DNA from 3 places in the Geobacillus sp. Y412MC52 genome. Region 2 is predicted to be linked to each of the others. Evidence: predicted binding sites of a transcription regulator. Region 2 holds the regulator's gene; each other region holds the start of a gene.
What was found. The regulator LexA, encoded in region 2, represses DNA repair genes until DNA is damaged. The targets are predictions, from matches to a motif close to CGAACATATGTTCG.
Positions count from the first base shown of each region.

Region 1: recN (DNA repair protein RecN) is a predicted target of LexA. The motif match lies at 2,658-2,671, and genes of this name have one in related genera.
Region 3: addB (helicase-exonuclease AddAB subunit AddB) is a predicted target of LexA. The motif match lies at 4,611-4,624, and genes of this name have one in related genera.

Region 1 covers NC_014915.1:2,480,469-2,487,545, forward strand. Annotated here, with positions in the region: gene spoIVB (SpoIVB peptidase) at 1-619, opposite strand, end outside; gene recN (DNA repair protein RecN) at 893-2,614, opposite strand; gene ahrC (transcriptional regulator AhrC/ArgR) at 2,741-3,190, opposite strand; gene GYMC52_RS12150 (TlyA family RNA methyltransferase) at 3,240-4,088, opposite strand; gene dxs (1-deoxy-D-xylulose-5-phosphate synthase) at 4,092-5,984, opposite strand; gene GYMC52_RS12160 (polyprenyl synthetase family protein) at 6,232-7,077, opposite strand, start outside.
Region 2 covers NC_014915.1:1,277,737-1,284,813, reverse strand. Annotated here, with positions in the region: gene tkt (transketolase) at 1-1,709, opposite strand, end outside; gene GYMC52_RS06420 (DUF896 domain-containing protein) at 1,810-2,040, opposite strand; gene GYMC52_RS06415 (YneB family resolvase-like protein) at 2,170-2,823, opposite strand; gene yneA (cell division suppressor protein YneA) at 2,843-3,148, opposite strand; gene lexA (transcriptional repressor LexA) at 3,300-3,923, shown strand; gene glnA (type I glutamate--ammonia ligase) at 3,987-5,321, opposite strand; gene GYMC52_RS06395 (MerR family transcriptional regulator) at 5,361-5,762, opposite strand; gene GYMC52_RS06390 (aminotransferase class I/II-fold pyridoxal phosphate-dependent enzyme) at 5,839-7,077, opposite strand, start outside.
Region 3 covers NC_014915.1:644,381-651,457, forward strand. Annotated here, with positions in the region: gene GYMC52_RS03330 (AzlD domain-containing protein) at 1-48, shown strand, start outside; gene GYMC52_RS03335 (SCO family protein) at 112-702, opposite strand; gene aceA (isocitrate lyase) at 896-2,182, shown strand; gene GYMC52_RS03345 (hypothetical protein) at 2,289-2,483, shown strand; gene GYMC52_RS03350 (competence protein ComK) at 2,604-3,137, shown strand; gene GYMC52_RS03355 (TVP38/TMEM64 family protein) at 3,240-3,863, shown strand; gene lepB (signal peptidase I) at 3,860-4,408, shown strand; gene addB (helicase-exonuclease AddAB subunit AddB) at 4,664-7,077, shown strand, end outside.

The DNA.
Region 1 (7,077 bases), 1.2 Mb from region 2:
CGTCATGCTTGTCTCTCAGCGGAACGAGCTTCACCGTCATGGAGTGCTGATCGCGCAGAATTTTTAGATGAAGCGGTTTTCCCGTTTTGCCGGCCTCCTCGATGAAAGGGGAGAGGTCGCTCATGTTTTCGATTTTTTGGCCGTTAATGCCGATAATGATGTCGCCGACTTGAATGCCGGCTGCCTCTCCCGGCGATTTTTTCCCGTTTTCGGTTTCGACAAGGTGGTAACCGACGACAAGAACGCCGACGGTATTGAGCTTGACGCCGATCGATTGTCCGCCGGGAATGACTTTGAGCGTCGGCAGCACGTTGACATCCACTTGCTTGATCGGCATTCCGGCAACCTGCAACACCATCGTTTCATGTCCGCGGCGTTTCGCCTTTACAGACAGAGAACCGTTTTTTCGCTCAATATTGAGCGTTTCGGGAGCGTTTCGGTCATTGACGGCCGCTTGCACGGGAAGGGAAGCGGCAGGAAATTCAACCGCATCGCCTTCAAACAGGACAAGCTGCTTCGGAATTTGCCAATATTCCTTCATCGGTTTGGAAAAGGCGATGGCCGTCAATATACCAAGGAGAAGCACTCCTGCGATTTTTCGCGCCGTTTCTTTATTCAATGTCGTCCACTCTCCTCGCTCCCGCCTACACCATGCAAAAACGGTTACAGTTTTAATTTTGCCTGAACCGGGGAAAATATAATCGCCCTGCCGATAAAAAAGCTGCCCGGAATTGGATGGACTTGCATCCGGACAGCCGCGCGGCTTTTTGCTTATCTTTATGAAACACCGTAGTTCTCTTAAGGAAAGCGGGCGCCAAGGCAGAACAGGCAGGCGGAATCGGCCCGCTTTGAGAGGGATGCGCCTCCCCTCGACGAACAGGGGAAACAGGAATCAATGTTTCATTTTCGCCGCCAGTTCCAACAGCTCTTTGGCATGCCGTTTCGTCAATTCCGTCATCTCGACGCCGGAAATCATCCGCCCGATTTCTTTCACTTTCTCCTCCTCATTGAGCTTCCTCACGACTGTTTTCGTCCGTTCCCCATCCGTCTCTTTGGCGATCAACAAGTGCGTGTCCGCCATCGCAGCGACTTGCGGCAGATGGGAAATGCAAAGCACTTGCGACTGGCTGGCGATGCGGTAAATTTTTTCCGCCATCGCCTGGGCGACGCGTCCGCTGACACCGGTGTCGACCTCATCAAAAACAATCGACGTCACTCCTTGATGTTTGGAAAAAATCGTTTTCAACGCCAGCATAATGCGCGACAGCTCGCCGCCGGAAGCGACTTTGACGAGCGGTTTTAACGGCTCGCCGACGTTCGTCGAAATGTAAAACTCGACGACATCGATGCCGTCTTCTTGGAACCTAACCGGCACGCCGTCGACCAAGGGGGCGTCAAGCGATCCTTCGCGCTTGGCAAATACGATGTCAAATTTCGTTTTGTCCATGTACAAGTCTTTCAGTTCTTGATGAATGCGCTCAATCAGGCGCTGGGCATATGTTTGCCGAACAGCGGTGACGTTTTTCGCCTCCGTAAGCAACTCGTCCGTCACCAGAGCGAGCTGCTGCTTAAGCTCATGCACATGCGTTTCGCGATTTTCGATTGTCTCGATTTCCTCGGCGATCGTCTCGGCGTAGTGCAAAATATCGGCGATCGTCGCCCCGTATTTTCGTTTGAGCTGCCCGATTTCCGCGAGACGGCTTTCAATGGCATCGAGCCGCTCTGGGTCGTACTCCATCTCCTCAATTTGATCGCGCAGCTTGTACATGACTTCCTCGAGCAAATAGTAGCAGTTCGACGTCGTTTCATGCGCATCTTTGAGCGCTGCATCCATGCCTGCGACGTCATCGAGATGGCGCATCGCCTCCCCGATCGAATCAAGCCCGCGTCCCTCTCCGGAGAGGGCCTCATAGCTTTTCTGCAGCGCGGTATAAATTTTTTGAAAATTGACGATGCGAACTTTTTCCTCCATCAGCCGCTCGTCCTCGCCCAGCTCGAGCGCCGCCTGCTCGATTTCGCGCAGCTGAAACGTCAGCAAATCAAGCCGGTGCGCCATTTGCTGTTCATTTTCGCTCAGCTTTTTCAATTTGTTTCCGAGCTCCTCATACCGCTCGTAGACGGCGCGGTAGCGAGCAAGCGCCTCTGCCGCCTCTAGGCCGCCGAACTCGTCTAAAAGCGGCAGATGGCGGGACGGATCCATCAGTTCTTGATGTTCATGCTGGCCGTGAATATCAACAAGCGTCGCCCCGATGTCGCGCAGCACCGCCGTCGTGACGAGCTTGCCGTTAATGCGGCAGACGCTTTTGCCGTTGGCGAAAATATCGCGGCGCAACACGATCATGCCGTCGCTGGCGTCGATGCCAACGTCTGCGCATTTTTGCCAGCACGGATGGCGGTCATCATCAAGCAAAAACAGCCCTTCGATTTCCGCCTTTTCCGCTCCAAAGCGGACAAATTCAGCGGAGCCGCGTCCGCCGATCAACAAATGAATCGCGTCGATGATGATCGATTTGCCGGCTCCCGTTTCGCCGGTTAACACCGTCAGCCCTTTGTCGAACGACAACGAGAGCGACTCGATAATGGCGAAATTTTTAATCGACAGCTCGGCGAGCATTTCATCACTCCTTGCCTGTCCGATTAATTCCACTTTTGATTATAGCACGTATGTTCGGGTTTGCAAACGAGGACCGCCCTGTCGTTCCGTCCTTGAACGCAGAACGGGAGCTGGGCCGGTCCTCGCCTAGAGCATGGACAACAGCTGGTCGGACACTTTTTCCGCATCTTTCGGCGTCCGGCAAATGATCAGGCACGTATCGTCGCCGCAAATCGTACCGACGATTTCGTTCCAATCCAAATTGTCGAGCAAGACGCCGACGGCATGGGCGTTGCCCGGCAGCGTCCGCAAGACGAGCAAGTTGCCCGTTCCGTCAAGCTTCACAAACACATCAACAAGCGCCCGCTTCAGCTTTTGCAGCGGATTGAAGCGCTGGTCGGACGGAAGGCTGTACTTGTAGCGGCCGTTGGCCATCGGCACTTTGACGAGCTGCATTTCTTTAATGTCGCGCGAGACGGTCGCTTGGGTGACGTTAAAGCCTGCTTCTCTCAGCCGGTCGACAAGCTCGTCTTGCGTTTCAATGTCATGGTTCATAATGATTTCGCGAATTTTAATATGCCTTTGCCCTTTGTTCACACTGCGCCACCTCTTTGCTTGCAAAATGCCACGCTGTTGTTTCCCGCCTCTATTCGCCATTCCCCTCTGTCCTGTCGCCACGTAGATGGGCGTGCGCCTCACGTACGATATGTGCGATCGGCATCGACAGACGGTTTTCCCCTTTGCGATTTTCTCCCGAATAAACGGCGTGAAGCAAAAACTCAATGTTGCCATCGCCGCCTGTAATGGGCGAATAGGATAAGTGCAAAACATCGAATCCTTCCGCACAGGCGAATTGAATGATCGATTCGAGCACTTCCTCGTGAATGTTCGGGTCGCGAACAATCCCCTTTTTGCCGACCTTTTCCCTGCCGGCTTCAAACTGCGGCTTGACGAGCGCAATCACATCGCCGCCCGGCACCATGACCGTCTTGACGACCGGCAAAATGAGACGCAGCGAAATAAACGAGACATCGATGACAGCTACTTCCGGCAGCCCTTTCGTAAACTGATCCGGCGTCACGTAGCGGAAGTTCGTCCGCTCCATCACAACGACGCGCTCGTCTTGACGCAGCTTCCAAGCAAGCTGGTTGTAGCCGACATCGACGGCATACGTCAGCTTCGCCCCATGCTGCAAGGCGCAGTCGGTGAAACCGCCGGTCGACGCGCCGATGTCAAGAACAATTTTATTTTCCACGCGAATATGAAACTCGCGCAACGCTTTTTCCAGTTTCAACCCACCGCGGCTGACGTACGGAAGCGGGTTGCCTTTCACCTCAAGCGGAATGTCAACCGGCACTTTTTCTCCGGGCTTATCGAGTCGAACGTCGTTTGAATAGACAAGCCCGGCCATGATCGCCCGCTTCGCCTTTTCTCGCGTTTCCGCCAGCCCTCGTTCAACAAGCAGCACATCGAGCCGTTCTTTTTTTCCTTTCATGTCTCAAGCCCTTTTCTGTTTTCTTGGCATCATCGTTTTGATGCGGTCGATGATATGGGTCGACGTCAGCCCGATTTCATTGAGCAGCTCGCTGACGCTTCCATGTTCGATAAAGCGGTCCGGGATGCCCATCCGTTCGATGACCGCTCCGTGATAACCATGATCATGAGCAAACTCCAACACAGCACTGCCAAAGCCGCCTTGCAGCACCGCCTCTTCGACCGTTAAGATCGGCAGGCGGCTCTCAAGCAGTTCGTGAAGCATCGCCACGTCCATCGGCTTCAAAAAGCGAGCGTTGACGACTTTCACCGATATGCCGTCTTTCGCCAGCTCGTCGGCCGCCTTAAGCGCCATCGAAATCGTCGTGCCAAACGTCAAAATCGCCGCATCGCAGCCGTCGCGCAACACTTCCCACGTGCCGATTGGGATTTCTTTCAGCTCCTCATCAAGCGGTACGCCAAGCCCGTTGCCGCGCGGGAAACGCATGGCGATTGGCCCGTCGTCGTAGCGGATGGCGGTGTACACCATGTGCTGTCCTTCGTTTTCGTCTTTTGGCATCATCAACACCAAGTTCGGCACATGGCGCAAAAAGGCGATGTCAAACACCCCTTGGTGCGTTTCGCCGTCCGCCCCGACCAACCCAGCACGGTCAATGGCGAAAAAGACATTTAAGTTTTGCCGGCATACATCATGGACGACTTGGTCATAGGCGCGCTGCAAAAATGTCGAATAAATGGCCAAAAACGGTTTCATCCCTTGCGTCGCCAATCCAGCTGCAAGCGTTGTCGCATGCTGCTCGGCGATGCCAACATCAAACATCCGATCGGGGAACTCGCTTGCGAATCCTTCCAGCTTCGAGCCGACCGGCATCGCCGGCGTAATCGCGACGATGCGCGGGTCGGTGCGGGCGAGCCGGCGCACGGTTTCGCTGACAAGCGCGCTCCATGACGGACCGGCCTCTTTCGTTTTGACAAAAGCGCCGGTTTCGATTTTGTACGGCCCTGTGCCGTGCCATGTGCCGACTTTGTCGTTTTCCGCCGGACTGTACCCTTTTCCCTTCTTCGTGATGACATGGACAAGCACGGGGCCTTTCATCTTCTTCGCATAGCGCAAGTTCTCAAGCAAATCCTCAAAATCGTGGCCGTCGACCGGGCCTAAATACGTAAACCCGAGCTCTTCGAAAAACACGCCGGAGACAAGCAAATATTTCAAGCTGTCTTTCAGCCGCTCGGCCGTCGCCGCCAGCTTGCCGCCGACCGCTGGGATGCGCTTGAGCAGCAGCTCCAGTTCATCTTTCACCCACTGGTATTTGCCGGCGGTGCGCAACCGACCGAGGATGTTGTGCAACGCGCCGACGTTCGGGGCGATCGACATTTCATTGTCGTTTAAGATGACAATCATATCCGTTTTCTCATGCCCGATATGGTTGAGCGCCTCAAGCGCCATGCCGCCGGTGAGCGCCCCGTCGCCGATGATCGGCACGATGTATTCATCCGTCCCTTTCAAATCACGGGCGATCGCCATTCCCATCGCCGCCGACAGCGACGTCGAGCTATGGCCCGTTTCCCACACGTCATGCTCGCTTTCGCTCCGTTTCGGGAACCCGGACAGCCCTTTGTATTGGCGGAGCGTGTCGAACGCGGCGGCGCGTCCGGTCAAAATTTTATGCACATATGACTGGTGTCCGACATCCCAAATGAGCTTGTCTTTTGGGCTGTCGAATTCGCGGTGGAGGGCGATCGTCAGCTCGACGACCCCTAAGTTCGGGCCGATATGTCCGCCTGTTTTCGACAACTTCTCAATTAAAAACCGCCGAATCTCGGCGCTTAACCGTTTCAGCTCAGGAATGGACATGTTTTTGACAACGCGCGGATGGTCAATTTTTGTCAAGTCCAACAAAGATCACTCGCTTTCATTCTGTCGTTCTCCGAGCCGTTTCTCCTCGTACAGGTAGTATTATTATACATGATCCGGCGCGAAAAATCGACTTTTCCCGCCAACGCAGCCCGTCACCACTAGGACGCGTTTTGTGGTGTATCTATAGAACTTGCGGCGGCCGCCCGGCGGAAAACAACCAAAAAAACAAGGCCGCCTCCGCCCCGAAGGAAAGCGAACAACGGGAACAAGAGGCCGCCGCCCCGCATCAGTGGTCGCGGACCGCGACAAGCTCGCAAATGTAGGCCAGCACCGCGTCATCGATTTTGGCTTGCTGCAAATGGCGCTTCGCGGCGTCAATGTGAAACGCCAGTTTCTCTTTAGCACCGCCTAGCGAAAGAAGCACCGGATATGTCGCCTTCTTGTTGTCGCGGTCGCTGCCGACTCGCTTGCCGATTTTTTCTTCCATTCCTTCAATGTCCAAAATATCGTCGCGAATTTGAAAGGCGAGGCCTAAATGTGCGGCGAACTCGTTGAGTTCGCGCGTCTGCCGACCATCGGCGCCGCCAAGCAGGGCGCCGGCGTGCACGCTGTATTGCAGCATTTTCCCCGTCTTATGGCGGTGGATGTATTCCAGTTCCGCAAGCGCCAGCGTTTTTCCTTCCGCCTCCATATCAGCCGCCTGTCCAGCGACCATGCCTTCCGGGCCGGCCGCCTTCGCGAGCTGCTCGATGAGCTGCAGACGGACGGGAGGCGGCACGCGATCATCATCGATTTCGGCCATCAATTGAAAGGCATACGTCAACAAAGCGTCCCCGGCCAAAATGGCCATCGCCTCGCCGAACACTTTATGGTTCGTCGGTTTGCCGCGCCGCAAATCATCGTTGTCCATGCTTGGCAAATCATCATGAATGAGCGAGTACGTATGGATCATTTCAATGGCGCAAGCGACTGGCAGACCGATCGCCGGGTCTTTGCCAAGCGCTTGGATGGTCGCCAGCAACAAAAGCGGGCGGATTCGTTTGCCGCCGGCCTCAAGCGAGTAGGCCATCGCCTTTTTCAGCGTCTCCGGCCCACGAAGCCGCGCCATATAGGAGGAAAGCGCCGCCTCGAC
Region 2 (7,077 bases):
GCTTTGACGGCCAGACCGACTTCCGAGCCAGTCGCCAACAACAGCGCCTCCGGAGCGCCGTTTTTCGCCGGTGAAACGACGTACGCACCTTTTTTCACGCCTTCATACGCCAACTCAGCTGTTGCCGCCAACGTCGGCACATCTTGACGCGTCAAGACGAGCGCAGTCGGCTTGTCCGTCGATTCGAGCGCCAGCCGCCATGCTGCCGCCGTTTCGTTTGCGTCAGCCGGACGGATGACCGACAAGTTCGGCATCGCCCGAAGCGAAGCGAGATGTTCGATCGGCTCGTGCGTCGGCCCGTCTTCGCCGACGGCGATGCTGTCGTGCGTCAAGACGTAGATGACCGGCAAGCCCATCAGCGCCGCCAAGCGGATCGCCGGACGCAAATAGTCAGAGAACACGAAGAACGTGCCGCCGAACACTTTCAACCCGCCGTGAAGCGCCATGCCGTTCAGCGCCGCCCCCATGGCAAACTCGCGCACGCCAAACCAAACGTTGCGCCCTTCGTAGCTGTCCGGCAAGAAGTTGCCGCCGCCTTTGATGAGCGTTTTATTCGAGCTTGCCAAGTCCGCCGAACCGCCAAACAATTGCGGCACCGCTTTGGCGATGGCGTTGATCACTTCCCCGGACGATGAGCGGGTTGCCAAGCTTTTGCCTGCTTCGTATACCGGCAAAGAAGCTTCCCATCCATCTGGAAGTTTGCCTTCGATCGCTCGCTTCAATTGGGCGGCCAGTTCCGGATGGGCCTGTTCATAGGCGGCGAGCTGCTCATTCCATTCCGCCTCTTTTTTCGCTCCCGGCTCTTGCACCGTCGCACGGAAGTGGGCGTACACTTCTTCTGGCACGTAAAAATCTTCCGCAAATGTCCAACGATACGCCTCTTTCGTCAACTTCGCCTCTTGGGCGCCGAGCGGAGCGCCGTGGACGCCGGACGTGCCCGCTTTATTTGGCGCGCCGTAGCCAATCGTCGTTTTTACTTCAATGAGCGTCGGCCGGCTGAGGTCCGCCCGCGCCTCCTCGAGCGCTTTGGCGATTTCTTCAATATTGTTGCCGTCCTCAACGCGCAAATATTGCCAGCCGTACGCTTGGAAACGTTGGGCGACGTTTTCCGAGAACGACAGGTTGAGCTCCCCGTCCAGCGAAATGTCGTTCGAGTCATACAGGACGATCAGACGGCCGAGCTTCAAGTGGCCGGCGAGTGACGCAGCTTCGCTCGCCACTCCTTCCATCAAATCGCCATCGCCGCAAATGGCGTACGTATAATGATTGATAATCTCAAACCCGTCGCGGTTGTATGTAGCGGCCAAATGCCGTTCCGCCATCGCCATGCCGACCGCCATCGCAATCCCTTGGCCGAGTGGGCCGGTCGTCGCTTCCACGCCCGGCGTATGGCCGTATTCCGGATGGCCCGGCGTTTTGCTTCCCCATTGACGGAATTGTTTCAAATCATCCATCGATACGTCGTAGCCGCTTAAATGAAGCAAGCTGTACAATAACATCGACCCGTGCCCGGCTGACAAGACAAACCGGTCGCGGTTGAACCAGTTTGGATTCGCCGGGTTATGATCCATAAATTTCGTCCAAAGCGTGTACGCCATCGGCGCCGCGCCCATCGGCATGCCCGGGTGCCCGGATTTCGCTTTTTCGATCGCGTCAATCGACAGCGTTCGAATCGTAGTAATCGCCAACTCCTCGATTGAATGCGCCATCGTCTTCCTCCCTTTCATCAACATGGTGTCATTTACTATCATATAGAAAATCGATCGGCTTGTACAACGTTATTTTCCGGGCCACCCCTCTTTCGACCGTTTAATGGAAGCGCCGCCGCTGGCTTTCCTTTAATTTTTTCGGCGTCACGTCGTTGCCGTTCGGGTCAATGACGGTCACTGTATGGAGCATATCGGTCATCGCCTTGCGGAACGCTTGAATGTACTCACGGCGCAGCTTCGCTTGCTCGAAGGCCTCTTCGGCCGACAAGCCGGCCGTTTTCGCTTTTTTCGCCAGTTCATTGATGCGGGCTAATTTATGTTTGGCAAGCATTGATCATCTTCTCCTATCTGCCATATTCTCACTCTGTTTTATCTTATCTGATCAACCGGGAAGATGGCAACGATGGCATCTTGGCTTCCTTTGCCCACTCGCCGCTTTAGGGTCAGGCGCAGTACACGATCAACGCCGCCTTTGTTGCTCGTCCATATATTCCTGGTAACGCCGATGGACGGTCGCCTTGGACGCCTCGTAGCCGAAGCTTCGCATCGTCGCGGCGATATCGGCAAACGTCAGTCCGCGCTCGCGCAAGCGGACGATCTCCTCAACCGGCAGATCGATTCGATCGCGCCCGGCGTTTTCGCCCCGGCGCCTTAGGTTCCGCTCCGGTCGGTAGCCGCTGGCGATGGCTCGCTGCATGCCACGCTTAATTTTGGCGTTATGTATTTTTCTTTGGTACTCCTCGACAATAGCGATGATGGATAACACCATCTCATCGGCCTCCGACAGCGGCATCTCCCCGCGGTGGCTGGCGCTGTATATTTTCACCCCTTGCTTTTTCAAGCAATGCAGCAACGCCATGCGCGCATGGCCGCGCCCAAGCCGCGTTTCGTCTTGAATGAGCAGCACATCGACCTCGCCTTCCTCGCAAAGCGAAAGCAGCTCCAACACGCCGTCGCGGTCGGCTTCATAACCGCTCGCCTGCTCGGCGATCACTTTAACGACTTCAAATCCACACTCGGCCGCCAGCTGCTCGAGCTCATCTCGTTGCCTCGCGAGCGACGTTTCCTGTTCAGCTTTGTCCGTGCTGACTCGGCAGTAAATGACCGCCCTCATGGCCAATCCCTTCTTTCCATCACTGATTGACGGCCACCGAGCCGCCCTGCTTTGATTTTAACACAGGAATGACAATTTGTTCACCGGCGGCAAGACGCGGGCTCGGCAAATGGTTGACATCGACGACCCAGCGGATGAACTCATCAGGCGGCATATGGTGTTCCTGTTCGTACTGTTTTGCCAGCCCCCAAAGCGTATCTCCGGGAGCGACCGTGATCGTCACGTATTCTTTTTTATCGACCGGGCTGCTGGCGTAAACGAACCCTGCCAACACGAGCGCAAACAAAAATGAAAACAGAAAGTAATGCAGCAACGTTTTCCCCATTCTCCCCACCCTTTCTAGAATGTTTGTTCGCTTTCCTTCATTATAGTCAAGAACATTTGTTTGTGTCAATAAAAAACTCGAACTTATGTTTGTTTTTTCGTCTTCCGCATGGTATAATGAAGGCAAATGATGTGGCGAGAGGTGTGAAACAATGACGAAACTGTCAAAACGACAACAGCAAATTTTAGAGTTTATTAAACAGGAAGTAAAAACAAAAGGCTATCCTCCGTCGGTGCGGGAAATTGGGGAAGCGGTTGGACTGGCGTCAAGTTCGACGGTCCACGGGCATCTCGCGCGCCTAGAAAGCAAAGGGTACATCCGCCGCGACCCGACAAAGCCGCGCGCCATTGAAATTTTGGACAACGATATGGCCAAGGAGAGAGAAAAAGAGGAGATCATCTCGGTGCCGATCATCGGCAAGGTGACGGCCGGCCAACCGATTACAGCGGTGGAAAACATCGAAGGCTACTTTCCGCTGCCGAAGCGGCTCGCCGCCGGCGAGGAGCAGCTGTTTATGCTTGAAGTGATGGGCGACAGCATGATCGAAGCCGGCATTCTCGACGGCGACTACGTCATCGTCCGCCAGCAGTCATCGGCCAACAACGGCGACATCGTCGTAGCCATGACGGAAGACAACGAGGCGACGGTGAAGCGGTTTTTCAAGGAAAAAGACCACATCCGCCTGCAGCCGGAAAACGCCCATCTTGAGCCGATCATCGTCCGCGACTGCACGATTCTCGGCAAAGTGATCGGCGTCTATCGCCTGTTCGACTGACTCGTGCCGGCCTGCGCCCATAAAAAAGCTGCCCTGAAAAAAACGGGGCAGCTTTTTTATGAATCAGTAGAGTTCCATATATTGGTCCAATTCCCATTGATGAACCGTTGTCCGATACATATCCCACTCAATTTCTTTCGCTTCGACGAAATGCTCGAATAAATGTTTGCCGAGCGCGTGAATCATCACTTCATCGGACTTCAAGTTTTCCAACGCTTCATGCAGCGTTGCCGGCAAATCGACAATGCCTTCTTCGAGCCGTTCTTCTTTCGTCATGACGTAAATGTTTCGATCCACTGGCGCCGGAGGAGTGAGCTTGTTGCGAATGCCGTCAAGCCCAGCGGCTAAAAGCACCGCCATGGCCAAGTATGGGTTGGCCGACGGGTCAACGCTGCGCACCTCAATGCGCGTGCTCATGCCGCGCGAAGCTGGAATGCGGATGAGCGGGCTGCGGTTGCGCGCCGACCAAGCGACGTAGCACGGCGCTTCATAGCCTGGAACAAGCCGCTTGTACGAGTTGACGGTCGGGTTCGTCACCGCCGTAAAGTTCGGCGCATGCTTCAGCACACCGGCGATAAACTGCCGCGCCGTATCGCTCAACTGCAAGTCGCCGTTCGGATCGAAAAAGGCGTTTTCACCGTTGCGGAACAGCGACAGGTTGCAATGCATTCCTGAACCGTTAATCCCAAAAATCGGCTTCGGCATAAAGGTCGCATGCAATCCATGTTTGCGGGCGATCGTTTTGACGACGAGCTTAAACGTTTGAATGTCGTCGCACGCTTTAATCGCATGGGCGTATTTAAAATCGATCTCATGCTGGCCCGGGGCGACTTCATGATGGGACGCTTCGATTTCAAACCCCATTTCCTCAAGCTCGAGCACAATGTCGCGCCGGCAGTTTTCCCCAAGATCGGTCGGCGCCAAATCGAAATAGCCGCCGCGATCGTTCAGCTCCATCGTCGGGTGTCCTTTTTCGTCAAGCTTGAAAAGGAAGAATTCAGGCTCAGCTCCTAAGTTAAAGGCGTTGAAGCCAAGCGCCTCCATCTCTTTCAGCATCCGCTTCAAGTTATAGCGCGGACAGCCTTCAAACGGCGTGCCGTCCGGGTTGTAAATGTCGCAGATAAAGCGGGCGACTTTTCCTTTTTCTGAAGTCCACGGGAAAATGACGAACGTATCCAAGTCCGGATACAAATACATATCCGACTCTTCGATGCGGACAAATCCTTCGATCGACGACCCGTCAAACATAATTTTGTTGTTAAGCGCTTTCTCCAGCTGGCTGATCGGAATTTCGACGTTTTTGATCGTGCCCAAAATATCGGTGAATTGCAGGCGGATGTACTTGACATTTTCCTCTTTGACGATGTGTAGAATGTCGTCACGCGTATATTTTGCCATGTCCAAACTCCTCCCCGGCTCGGAAATCATTTTCCGTCATTAATGAAAGAAGCGAGCGAGATCTCCTTGGCGAAGCGATGCGCGCTGGAACCGCCCGGCCTGCAGCAATTCATTCCGCAAAATTTCGCGCAGTTCTTCGTCCGACAGCTTCGGTTTTCCTACTTTTTCGGCTTTCTCCGCCTGCTGGTGGCGTCCTTCCTCCCGCGCGGCAAAAATTTGCTTAATGCCCGCCAAGTTGACGCCTTGGTCGATCAAATCTTTAATTTCCAGCAAGCGGTCAATGTCATTGAGCGAAAACAGCCTCCGGTTGCCTTCGGTGCGCGCTGGCGAAACGAGGCCGTGCTCTTCATAATAGCGGATTTGCCGAGCCGACAAGTCGGTCAGCTGCATCACGATCCCAATCGGAAACAATGGCATGGAACGACGAATTTGGCTGCTCATGCCAATTCCTCCTCGCTTTTGATACCTTTATTTTACCATAATGTTAGGAAATGAGTCAATGAAACGTGACGTTTCCTCACAAACAAATCAACCGCTGTTCAAGCAAACGCTGAATGGCGGAACAGACGGCGATTTTCACATGCGAATACGTCAATCCGCCTTGCACATACGCGACATACGGGGGGCGCAACGGCCCGTCGGCCGTCAACTCAATGCTTGCCCCTTGGACGAACGTGCCGGCGGCCATGATCACTTTGTCTTCATAGCCGGGCATGTCGCTCGGATACGGAGTGAAATGAGCGTTGACCGGGGAGGAAGCCTGAATCGCTTGGCAAAACGCCACCATTTGTTCCGGATCGTCAAAACGGACGGACTGAACCAAATCCGTGCGCTTCGCCTTCCACGATGGCGAGGTTTTTAGTCCGATCCGCTCGAGCATCGCCGCTGTAAAAACCGCCCCCTTGAGCGCCTGGCCCACGGTGTGCGGCGCAAGGAAAAAGCCTTGATACATATCCGGCAAGCTGTAAAGCGACGGACCGACTTCCGCTCCAATGCCCGGCGAGGTCATCCGATAGGCGCACGCCTCCACATATTCCCGCTTGCCGACAATGTAACCGCCCGTTTTCGCCAAGCCCCCTCCCGGGTTTTTAATGAGCGAGCCGGCCATCAAATCGGCGCCGACATGGCATGGCTCTTTCTCCTCGACGAATTCTCCGTAGCAATTGTCGACAAACACGACGACATCCGGTTTGATCGACTTGACGAATGCAATCATGTCGCCGATCTCTTCGACAGTAAACGACGGCCGGTCTGCATAGCCGCGCGAACGTTGAATGCCGATCATTTTCGTCCGCTCATGGATCGCTTCGCGAACGGCCGGAAAATCGACCATCCCTTCTGCTGTGAGCGGCACGCTGCGATAACGAATGCCAAACTCTTTCAGCGAGCCGACGCCGCGGCCGCGGACGCCGACGATTTCCTCAAGCGTATCGTACGGAGCGCCCGTGATGTAAAGCAATTCATCGCCCGGGCGCAACACGCCAAACAGCGCGATCGCAATCGCGTGCGTGCCGGAAATGATTTGCGGGCGCACAAGCCCCGCTTCCGCTCCAAACACATCAGCGAAAATGCGATCGAGCGTATCGCGGCCCGCATCGTCATACCCATAACCGGTTGACGGGATGAAGTGGGCGTCGCTCACTTGATGGCGACGGAAGCTCTCAAGCACGCGGTATTGGTTGACGTCGACCAGTTCATCGATGCGGCGGTGAATCGGCGCGATTTGTGCTTCGATTTCCTCGATGAGAAGAGCGAT
Region 3 (7,077 bases), 630 kb from region 2:
GTGCTTGCGGCGGTTGCGGCGCTCAGCCTGTATTCGTTATTTGTTTAAAAAGGGAAGCGGACATCGCTTCCTCTTTTCCTTTTGCGACAGGTATGCAAACTTGCTGCATGGTTATGACAATTCCTCCATAATCGCCTCGTATACCTCATCGACATGAAATCGAGATGTTCCCATGCCGATTTGTTTGACGACACGCCCGTTGCGGCCAAGCAAGTAGGCGAGCGTCGTGTGTACGATCATGCCGTTGCCCGGGTCGCGGTATTGAAAGTGGAAGGCGTCCGCTACTTTTTTCGTGTCTGCTTCGCTGCCGCGCAAAAACACCCAACCTTGTCCGTCGCTCATGACTCCAAACGCATTGGCATATGTCTGCAGCTTTTCATTCGTATCGCGCGCCGGGTCGATCGTGATCGTGATGAATTCCACCTTGCTCCCAAATACCCCGGCTTTTTTTAGGCGATCGCGCAGTTTTGCCATTTGTGCTGTCGTATTCGGACAAAGATCCGGACAGTTTGTATAAATAAACTCGACAAGCCGCACTTTCGGCGGAAGGTCGCCAAACTCGTATGATTTTCCCCATGCTGTTTCCATCGTCACGTCATTTGGAAGCCGCATCGTCGATGGCTGGTAGACAGCAAAGTACAGGATGCCGACGCTGATGCCTATGATGACAAGAGAGGCAGCCAACGTATACCATTTTTTCACTATTCATCACTCCTCAATATGATCATATCAAAAAGATTAGCGAAAAAATCGCGATGTTTATGAACAATATGCGACTATTTTCCCAATTAAAAAAAGTTTCAAAAAAAGGCTTGCACTTTCGTTTTTCTGTTATATAATAAAATCGTAAATATAAACAATGTAATATAACAATAGAGAGATGGGGGAAGGAAAAATGGCGTCATTTGCTGAACGTGTCCGGCAATTAGAAGAAAGTTGGAAAAACGAGGAGCGCTGGGAAGGGATCGTCCGTCCGTACAGCGCGGAGGATGTCATTAAACTGCGCGGCTCGCTTGACATCGAGTATACGCTCGCTCGACGCGGGGCGGAAAAATTATGGAAGCTGCTTCATACAGAGGATTACGTCGCGGCCCTTGGCGCGCTGACCGGAAATCAGGCGGTGCAGCAAGTGAAAGCAGGCTTGAAGGCGATTTATTTAAGCGGCTGGCAAGTGGCGGCCGACGCCAACCTCGCTGGACAGATGTATCCGGACCAAAGCCTGTATCCGTCCAACAGCGTTCCGCATGTCGTCAAGCGAATCAATCAAGCGTTGCAGCGCGCGGATCAAATTCAATACTTAGAAGGCAGCGGGGACGTGGACTACTTTGTGCCGATCGTCGCTGACGCCGAGGCGGGATTCGGCGGCCAACTGAACGTCTTTGAGCTCATGAAGGCGATGATTGAGGCCGGAGCGGCTGGCGTCCATTTTGAAGACCAGCTGTCATCGGAGAAAAAATGCGGCCATTTAGGCGGCAAAGTGCTTTTGCCGACGCAAACGGCGATTCGCAACTTGATCGCGGCGCGGTTGGCCGCCGATGTCATGGGGGTTCCGACGGTGCTCATCGCACGCACCGACGCGAACGCTGCTGACTTGATCACAAGCGACATCGACCCGCGCGATCAAGCGTTTATCACCGGGGAACGGACTCCGGAAGGGTTTTATCGCACAAGAGCCGGTTTGGATCAAGCGATCGCCCGCGGGCTTGCCTATGCGCCATATGCCGACCTCATTTGGTGCGAGACGAGCGAGCCGAATTTGGATGAGGCGCGCCGATTTGCCGAAGCCATCCATGAGAAATTCCCAGGCAAGCTGCTGGCGTACAACTGCTCGCCGTCGTTCAACTGGAAGAAAAAATTGGACGACGAAACGATCGCCAAATTCCAGCAAGAGCTCGGCAAAATGGGATACAAGTTCCAATTTGTCACCTTGGCTGGCTTCCATGCGCTCAACTACAGCATGTTCGAACTGGCGCGCGGCTACAAAGAGCGAGGCATGGCGGCGTACGCCGAGCTGCAGCAAGCGGAATTTGCCGCCGAGAAGTACGGCTACACGGCGACGCGCCATCAGCGCGAAGTCGGCACGGGCTATTTCGACGAAGTCGCCCAAGTGATCTCTGGCGGCCAATCGTCAACAGTCGCTTTGAAAGGATCGACCGAAGAAGAACAGTTTACGACAGCTTAATGCAAACCGATCACAAACGAAGACGAAAGCCCGGCGTGGCCGGGCTTTTTTCGTGTATAAAAAGGAAAAAGATGGAGCATCCTATAAGACATAGGGAGGCGATGTGATGGAAAAAAACAAAAGCAACCTGCCGGAGCTGATGCCCGCTGAGTTTCGCGTCAGCACGGATCTTCATGTTGAGCAATGGTTGATGGATGAAGAGACGTATGCTGGCGACTCGGTCGGCGAGCATGCCGCGTTGGAACAGGCGAATGAATATTTAGCGTCCAAAGAAATCGGTCAAACGTTTGAAAACTCTTAGAACACCCATGACGATTGTCATGGTTTTTTTTAATAGATTTTTTGCAAAATATAGAAAAATATAACTGCTGATGGTATGATAGGAGTAGTGGGTGAGTTGATTAAGAGAGGAGACGAACGGATGAAAGTCAATGAATTCATTGTCTTGGAGCAATTCATCGTAAGCCGTTATACGATGGCGATTCTCCCATACTTTTTAAACAGCGATGTGTATGCGAAAGTCATTGAGGAGGACGGCGAATATATCATCAAACAAACGCCGATGGACATTATTAAACATAGTTGCGATTACTATGGAAGCAGCTTTCAAGGGAGAAAAGAAGGAACAAAAGCCGTCATTGGCATCACCCATAAAGCGCCGATCGCCATTGAACCAGCCAATGAAATTTACGTATTTCCAACCGCCTCTCCGCGTGACTCCCGCTGCGTTTGGCTCTCGCACATGCACGTTTATCGGTATGAGCCTGCCAAATATGAGCGGACCATCGTTTATTTCCGCAACGGAAAAAGCATATCCCTCGATGTTTCCTGCAAATCGTTCATCAACCAGTTATACCGAACGGCTCAACTGCGGACAAAATTATCCGAGCGGATGGAAGCGAGGGAGCGCAAACTCCAATACATATTTCGCATGCAGCAAGAAAAACAGAGTTAGCTGAACAAATTGATAAAAATGGTTTTTCCTAAAGATGAGTTCAAATTAGGCGCCTGGACGTGTAAAATAAAGATATAAACGGCATTTGAATGGGGAATAGACATGGATATGGAAACAATCAAACAATGGTTCACGCTCGACAGCATCCTTTCCCTGCTCGAACAATACCGCTCTTTCGGCGTGCTTCCCGGCATCGCAGCGACGTTGCTTGAGTCGTTTTTTCCCATTTTGCCCATGTTCGTCTTCGTGATGGCGAACGCAGCGGCGTTTGGACTATGGAAAGGGTTTCTGATCTCTTGGCTAGGCGCTTCACTTGGCTCGCTCATCGTGTTTTGGCTGACGCGGAAAGTGGGGCAGAAGCGTTTTTTTCACTTTGTCCGCCGCCACCCGAAAGTGCGGCAGTTTATGCATTGGATTGAGCGACACGGATTTGGTCCGCTGTTTTTGTTGTATTGCTTTCCGTTCACCCCATCGGCGCTTGTCAATATTGTTGCCGGACTGTCGCGCATCAGCCGCCAGCAGTTTGTATTGGCGGTGCTGCTAGGAAAGATGATCATGGTGTTTACCATCAGTTTTATCGGCTATGACTTGAAGGCGCTCATCCGTCAGCCGCTGCGCACGGCGATGATCGCCGCAGTCGTTCTGTTGCTTTGGTACGCCGGAAAACGGGTGGAAGCGCGATTTTCGTTGACGGAAGAACAAGGCCGCGAGGAGGGCGGAGAGTGACCAAGCAAAAAGAAAAACGAGGCCGCCGATGGCCATGGTTTGTTGCCGTTTGTGTTGTCGCCACGCTTCGGTTGTTCGTGTTCAGCAATTACATGGTGGAAGGAAAATCGATGATGCCGACGCTAGAGAGCGGCAATTTGCTGATCGTCAATAAGCTTTCCTACGACATCGGGCCTATTCGCCGGTTCGACATTATCGTTTTTCACGCCAACAAAAAGGAAGATTACGTCAAGCGGGTTATCGGCCTGCCTGGCGATCGGATCGCGTACAAAAATGACATCTTGTATGTCAACGGAAAAAAAGTTGACGAACCGTATTTGCGCCCGTATAAGCAAAAGCTGCTTGACGGCAGGCTGACCGGGGATTTTACGCTTGAGGAGGTGACCGGGAAAACACGGGTGCCTCCCGGCTGCATTTTCGTTCTTGGCGACAACCGGCTTAGCAGCTGGGACAGCCGCCATTTTGGGTTTGTCAAAATCAACCAAATTGTCGGCAAGGTGGACTTTCGCTACTGGCCGTTTAAACAGTTCGCCTTTCAGTTTTAACCTTCATCTCGAAAGAAGTCTTCCTCTTCTATAACGAAGTGAAGTTTCGCAGACCAATAAATGGATCCTTCGAAGCGAGGTTGTTCAGTCGTCCGACAGTCGCTGACATGTCGGCTGGCTCCACAAAAAGAAACAAACGTTAACGTTTCAGATTGCCTCTATATAACCCGCAGCCGAAGGGCGTTTTTTTTCTTCCCAAAAGCGAACATACGTGCTAAAATAAAAAAATAAAGGAAACGAATGGTGGTGGATACAATGTCGCTGCGGTTTTTGCTCGGACGGTCAGGAAGTGGGAAAACGGCTGTCTGCCTCGAAGAAATTCGCCGCCAGTTGCAAGAGGATCCAAAAGGAAGGGCGATCGTCTATCTCGTTCCGGAGCAAATGACATTTCAATGCGAATACGCGTTGATACATACCGAGGGAGTGGACGGGATGATTCGCGCCCAAGTGTTCAGCTTCACCCGTCTCGCTTGGCGCGTGCTGCAGGAAACAGGCGGCATGACCCGGTACCACATTCATGATGTTGGCGTGCAGATGATGATCCGCAAAATTATTGAGCAACGCAAACAAGAGCTGAAACTGTTTGGCCGCGCGGCGGACAAACATGGGTTTATCGAGCAGCTGAATGAAATGATCGCTGAATGCAAACGGTATTGCCTGACGCCGGGCGAACTCCGCCGACATGCTGAGGCGTTCGAGGATGGGCCAAGCCAGCCGGGCCGCCGCTTGCTCGCTGACAAGTTGAGCGATGTCGCGCTTGTGTATGAGGAACTTGAGCGGAGTCTTATCGGCCACTATCTTGATTCGGAAGATTATTTGCGCTTGCTCGCTGAGCATATTCCGCGCTCAAGTTATTTGCGGGATGCCGATATTTACATCGACGGCTTTCATCATTTCGCGCCGCAAGAATATATGATCATCGAACAGCTTCTTCTCCATTGCCGGCGCGTCACCGTTTGTTTGACGATCGACCGCCCGTATGACGACGGAATGCCGGACGAACTTCACCTCTTTTATTTGCCGGCGCAAACGTACCGCCAGCTGAGGGAGTTGGCGCTAAGCAATGACATTGCGATCGAAGAGCCGATCGTGCTTTCGGCCAACCGACGCCATGAAGACAGGGCGCTCGTTCATCTTGAGGCGCAATTTCACCGACGCCCATTGCTTCCATATGGTGCAAAGACCGATGCCGTTCATCTTTATGAGGCGTCCAATCGCCGAGCAGAAATCGAAGCGGTCGCACGCGAAATCATCCGCCTTGTCCGCGATGAAGGGGCGCGCTATCGCGACATTGCGCTGATCATCCGCCAGACGGAGGCGTACCGCGATCTGGTGAAAACGGTGTTTTTTGATTTTGGGATCCCGTATTTTATGGATGAAAAAGAACCGATGCACCACCACCCGCTCATTGAACTCGTGCGCGCTGCCTTAGAGACGGTCGTGACGCGTTGGCGATATGAAGCGGTGTTTCGGGCGGTGAAAACGGATTTGCTTTTTCCAACGGACGGCGATCTGCACATGTGGCGCGAGGCGGCCGACAAGCTCGAAAACTATGTGCTTGCTTACGGAATCAAAGGGGATAAGTGGACAAACAATGAGCGCTGGGCGTATCGGCGCTATCAGGCGCTTGACGGTTTGAACGTACCACAAACGGATGAAGAGCGGCAGTTTGAGGACATGCTCAATGAATGGCGCGAGGCGTTGGCCGCTCCGCTTCGCCGGTTGGAGCGCCGTCTGCGCCGGGCGGAGGACGGACGCGGGTTTTGTATGGCATTATATCTGTTTTTGGAAGAATTGCAGATTCCAAAAAAACTAGAGAAAATGAGCGCGCAAGCGGAAGCGGACGGCCGCCTCGTTGAAGCGCGCCAGCATGAACAGGCGTGGAACGCCGTCGTCGATTTGCTTGACCAATATGTAGAAATGCTCGGGGCAGAATCACTGCCGCTCGCTGAGTTTGTCAAGATTATCGAGGCTGGGCTCGATCGGTTGGAGTTCTCCCTTGTGCCGCCGGCGATGGACCAGGTGATCGTCGCTCAGCTTGATCGCTCTCGTTTAATTGACATCAAGTATGCGTTCGTCATCGGCGCCAACGATGGCGTTATTCCAGCGAAAGTGAAGGAAGACGGGCTGATGGCGGAAGTGGAGCGCGAGCAGCTGCGTGAGTTGGGGGTGGCGCTCGCCCCAGGGGGACGGGAGCAGCTGTTTTATGACCCGTTTTTTGTCTACTTGGCACTTGTTTGTCCGAGCCGGCGGCTGTATGTTACATATCCGCTTGCTGATGGAGAAGGGAAAGCGTTGATGCCGTCGCCGCTCATCAAGCAGCTTACGGAACTGTTTCCGCATGCGCCGGTGCATCTGTGCGGCAACGACCCGTTCGACGCCCCGGCAGAAAAAGCAGAGGCGTTCGTGACCGCGCCGCGGGCGACGCAAACGTATTTGATCAGCCAGCTCCGAGCATGGAAGCGCAACTACGGCATCGATCCGCTTTGGTGGGATGTGTATAACACGTTCATCGGCCATCGGGACTGGAAGGAGCAGGTGCGGCATGCCGTCTCCGCGCTCTTTTATACAAACGGAGCGACGCCGCTCAAAAAACAGTGGAGCCAGCGGCTGTACGGCAAAAAAATTCAGGCGAGCGTCTCGCGCATGGAGCAGTTTCAAAAATGCCC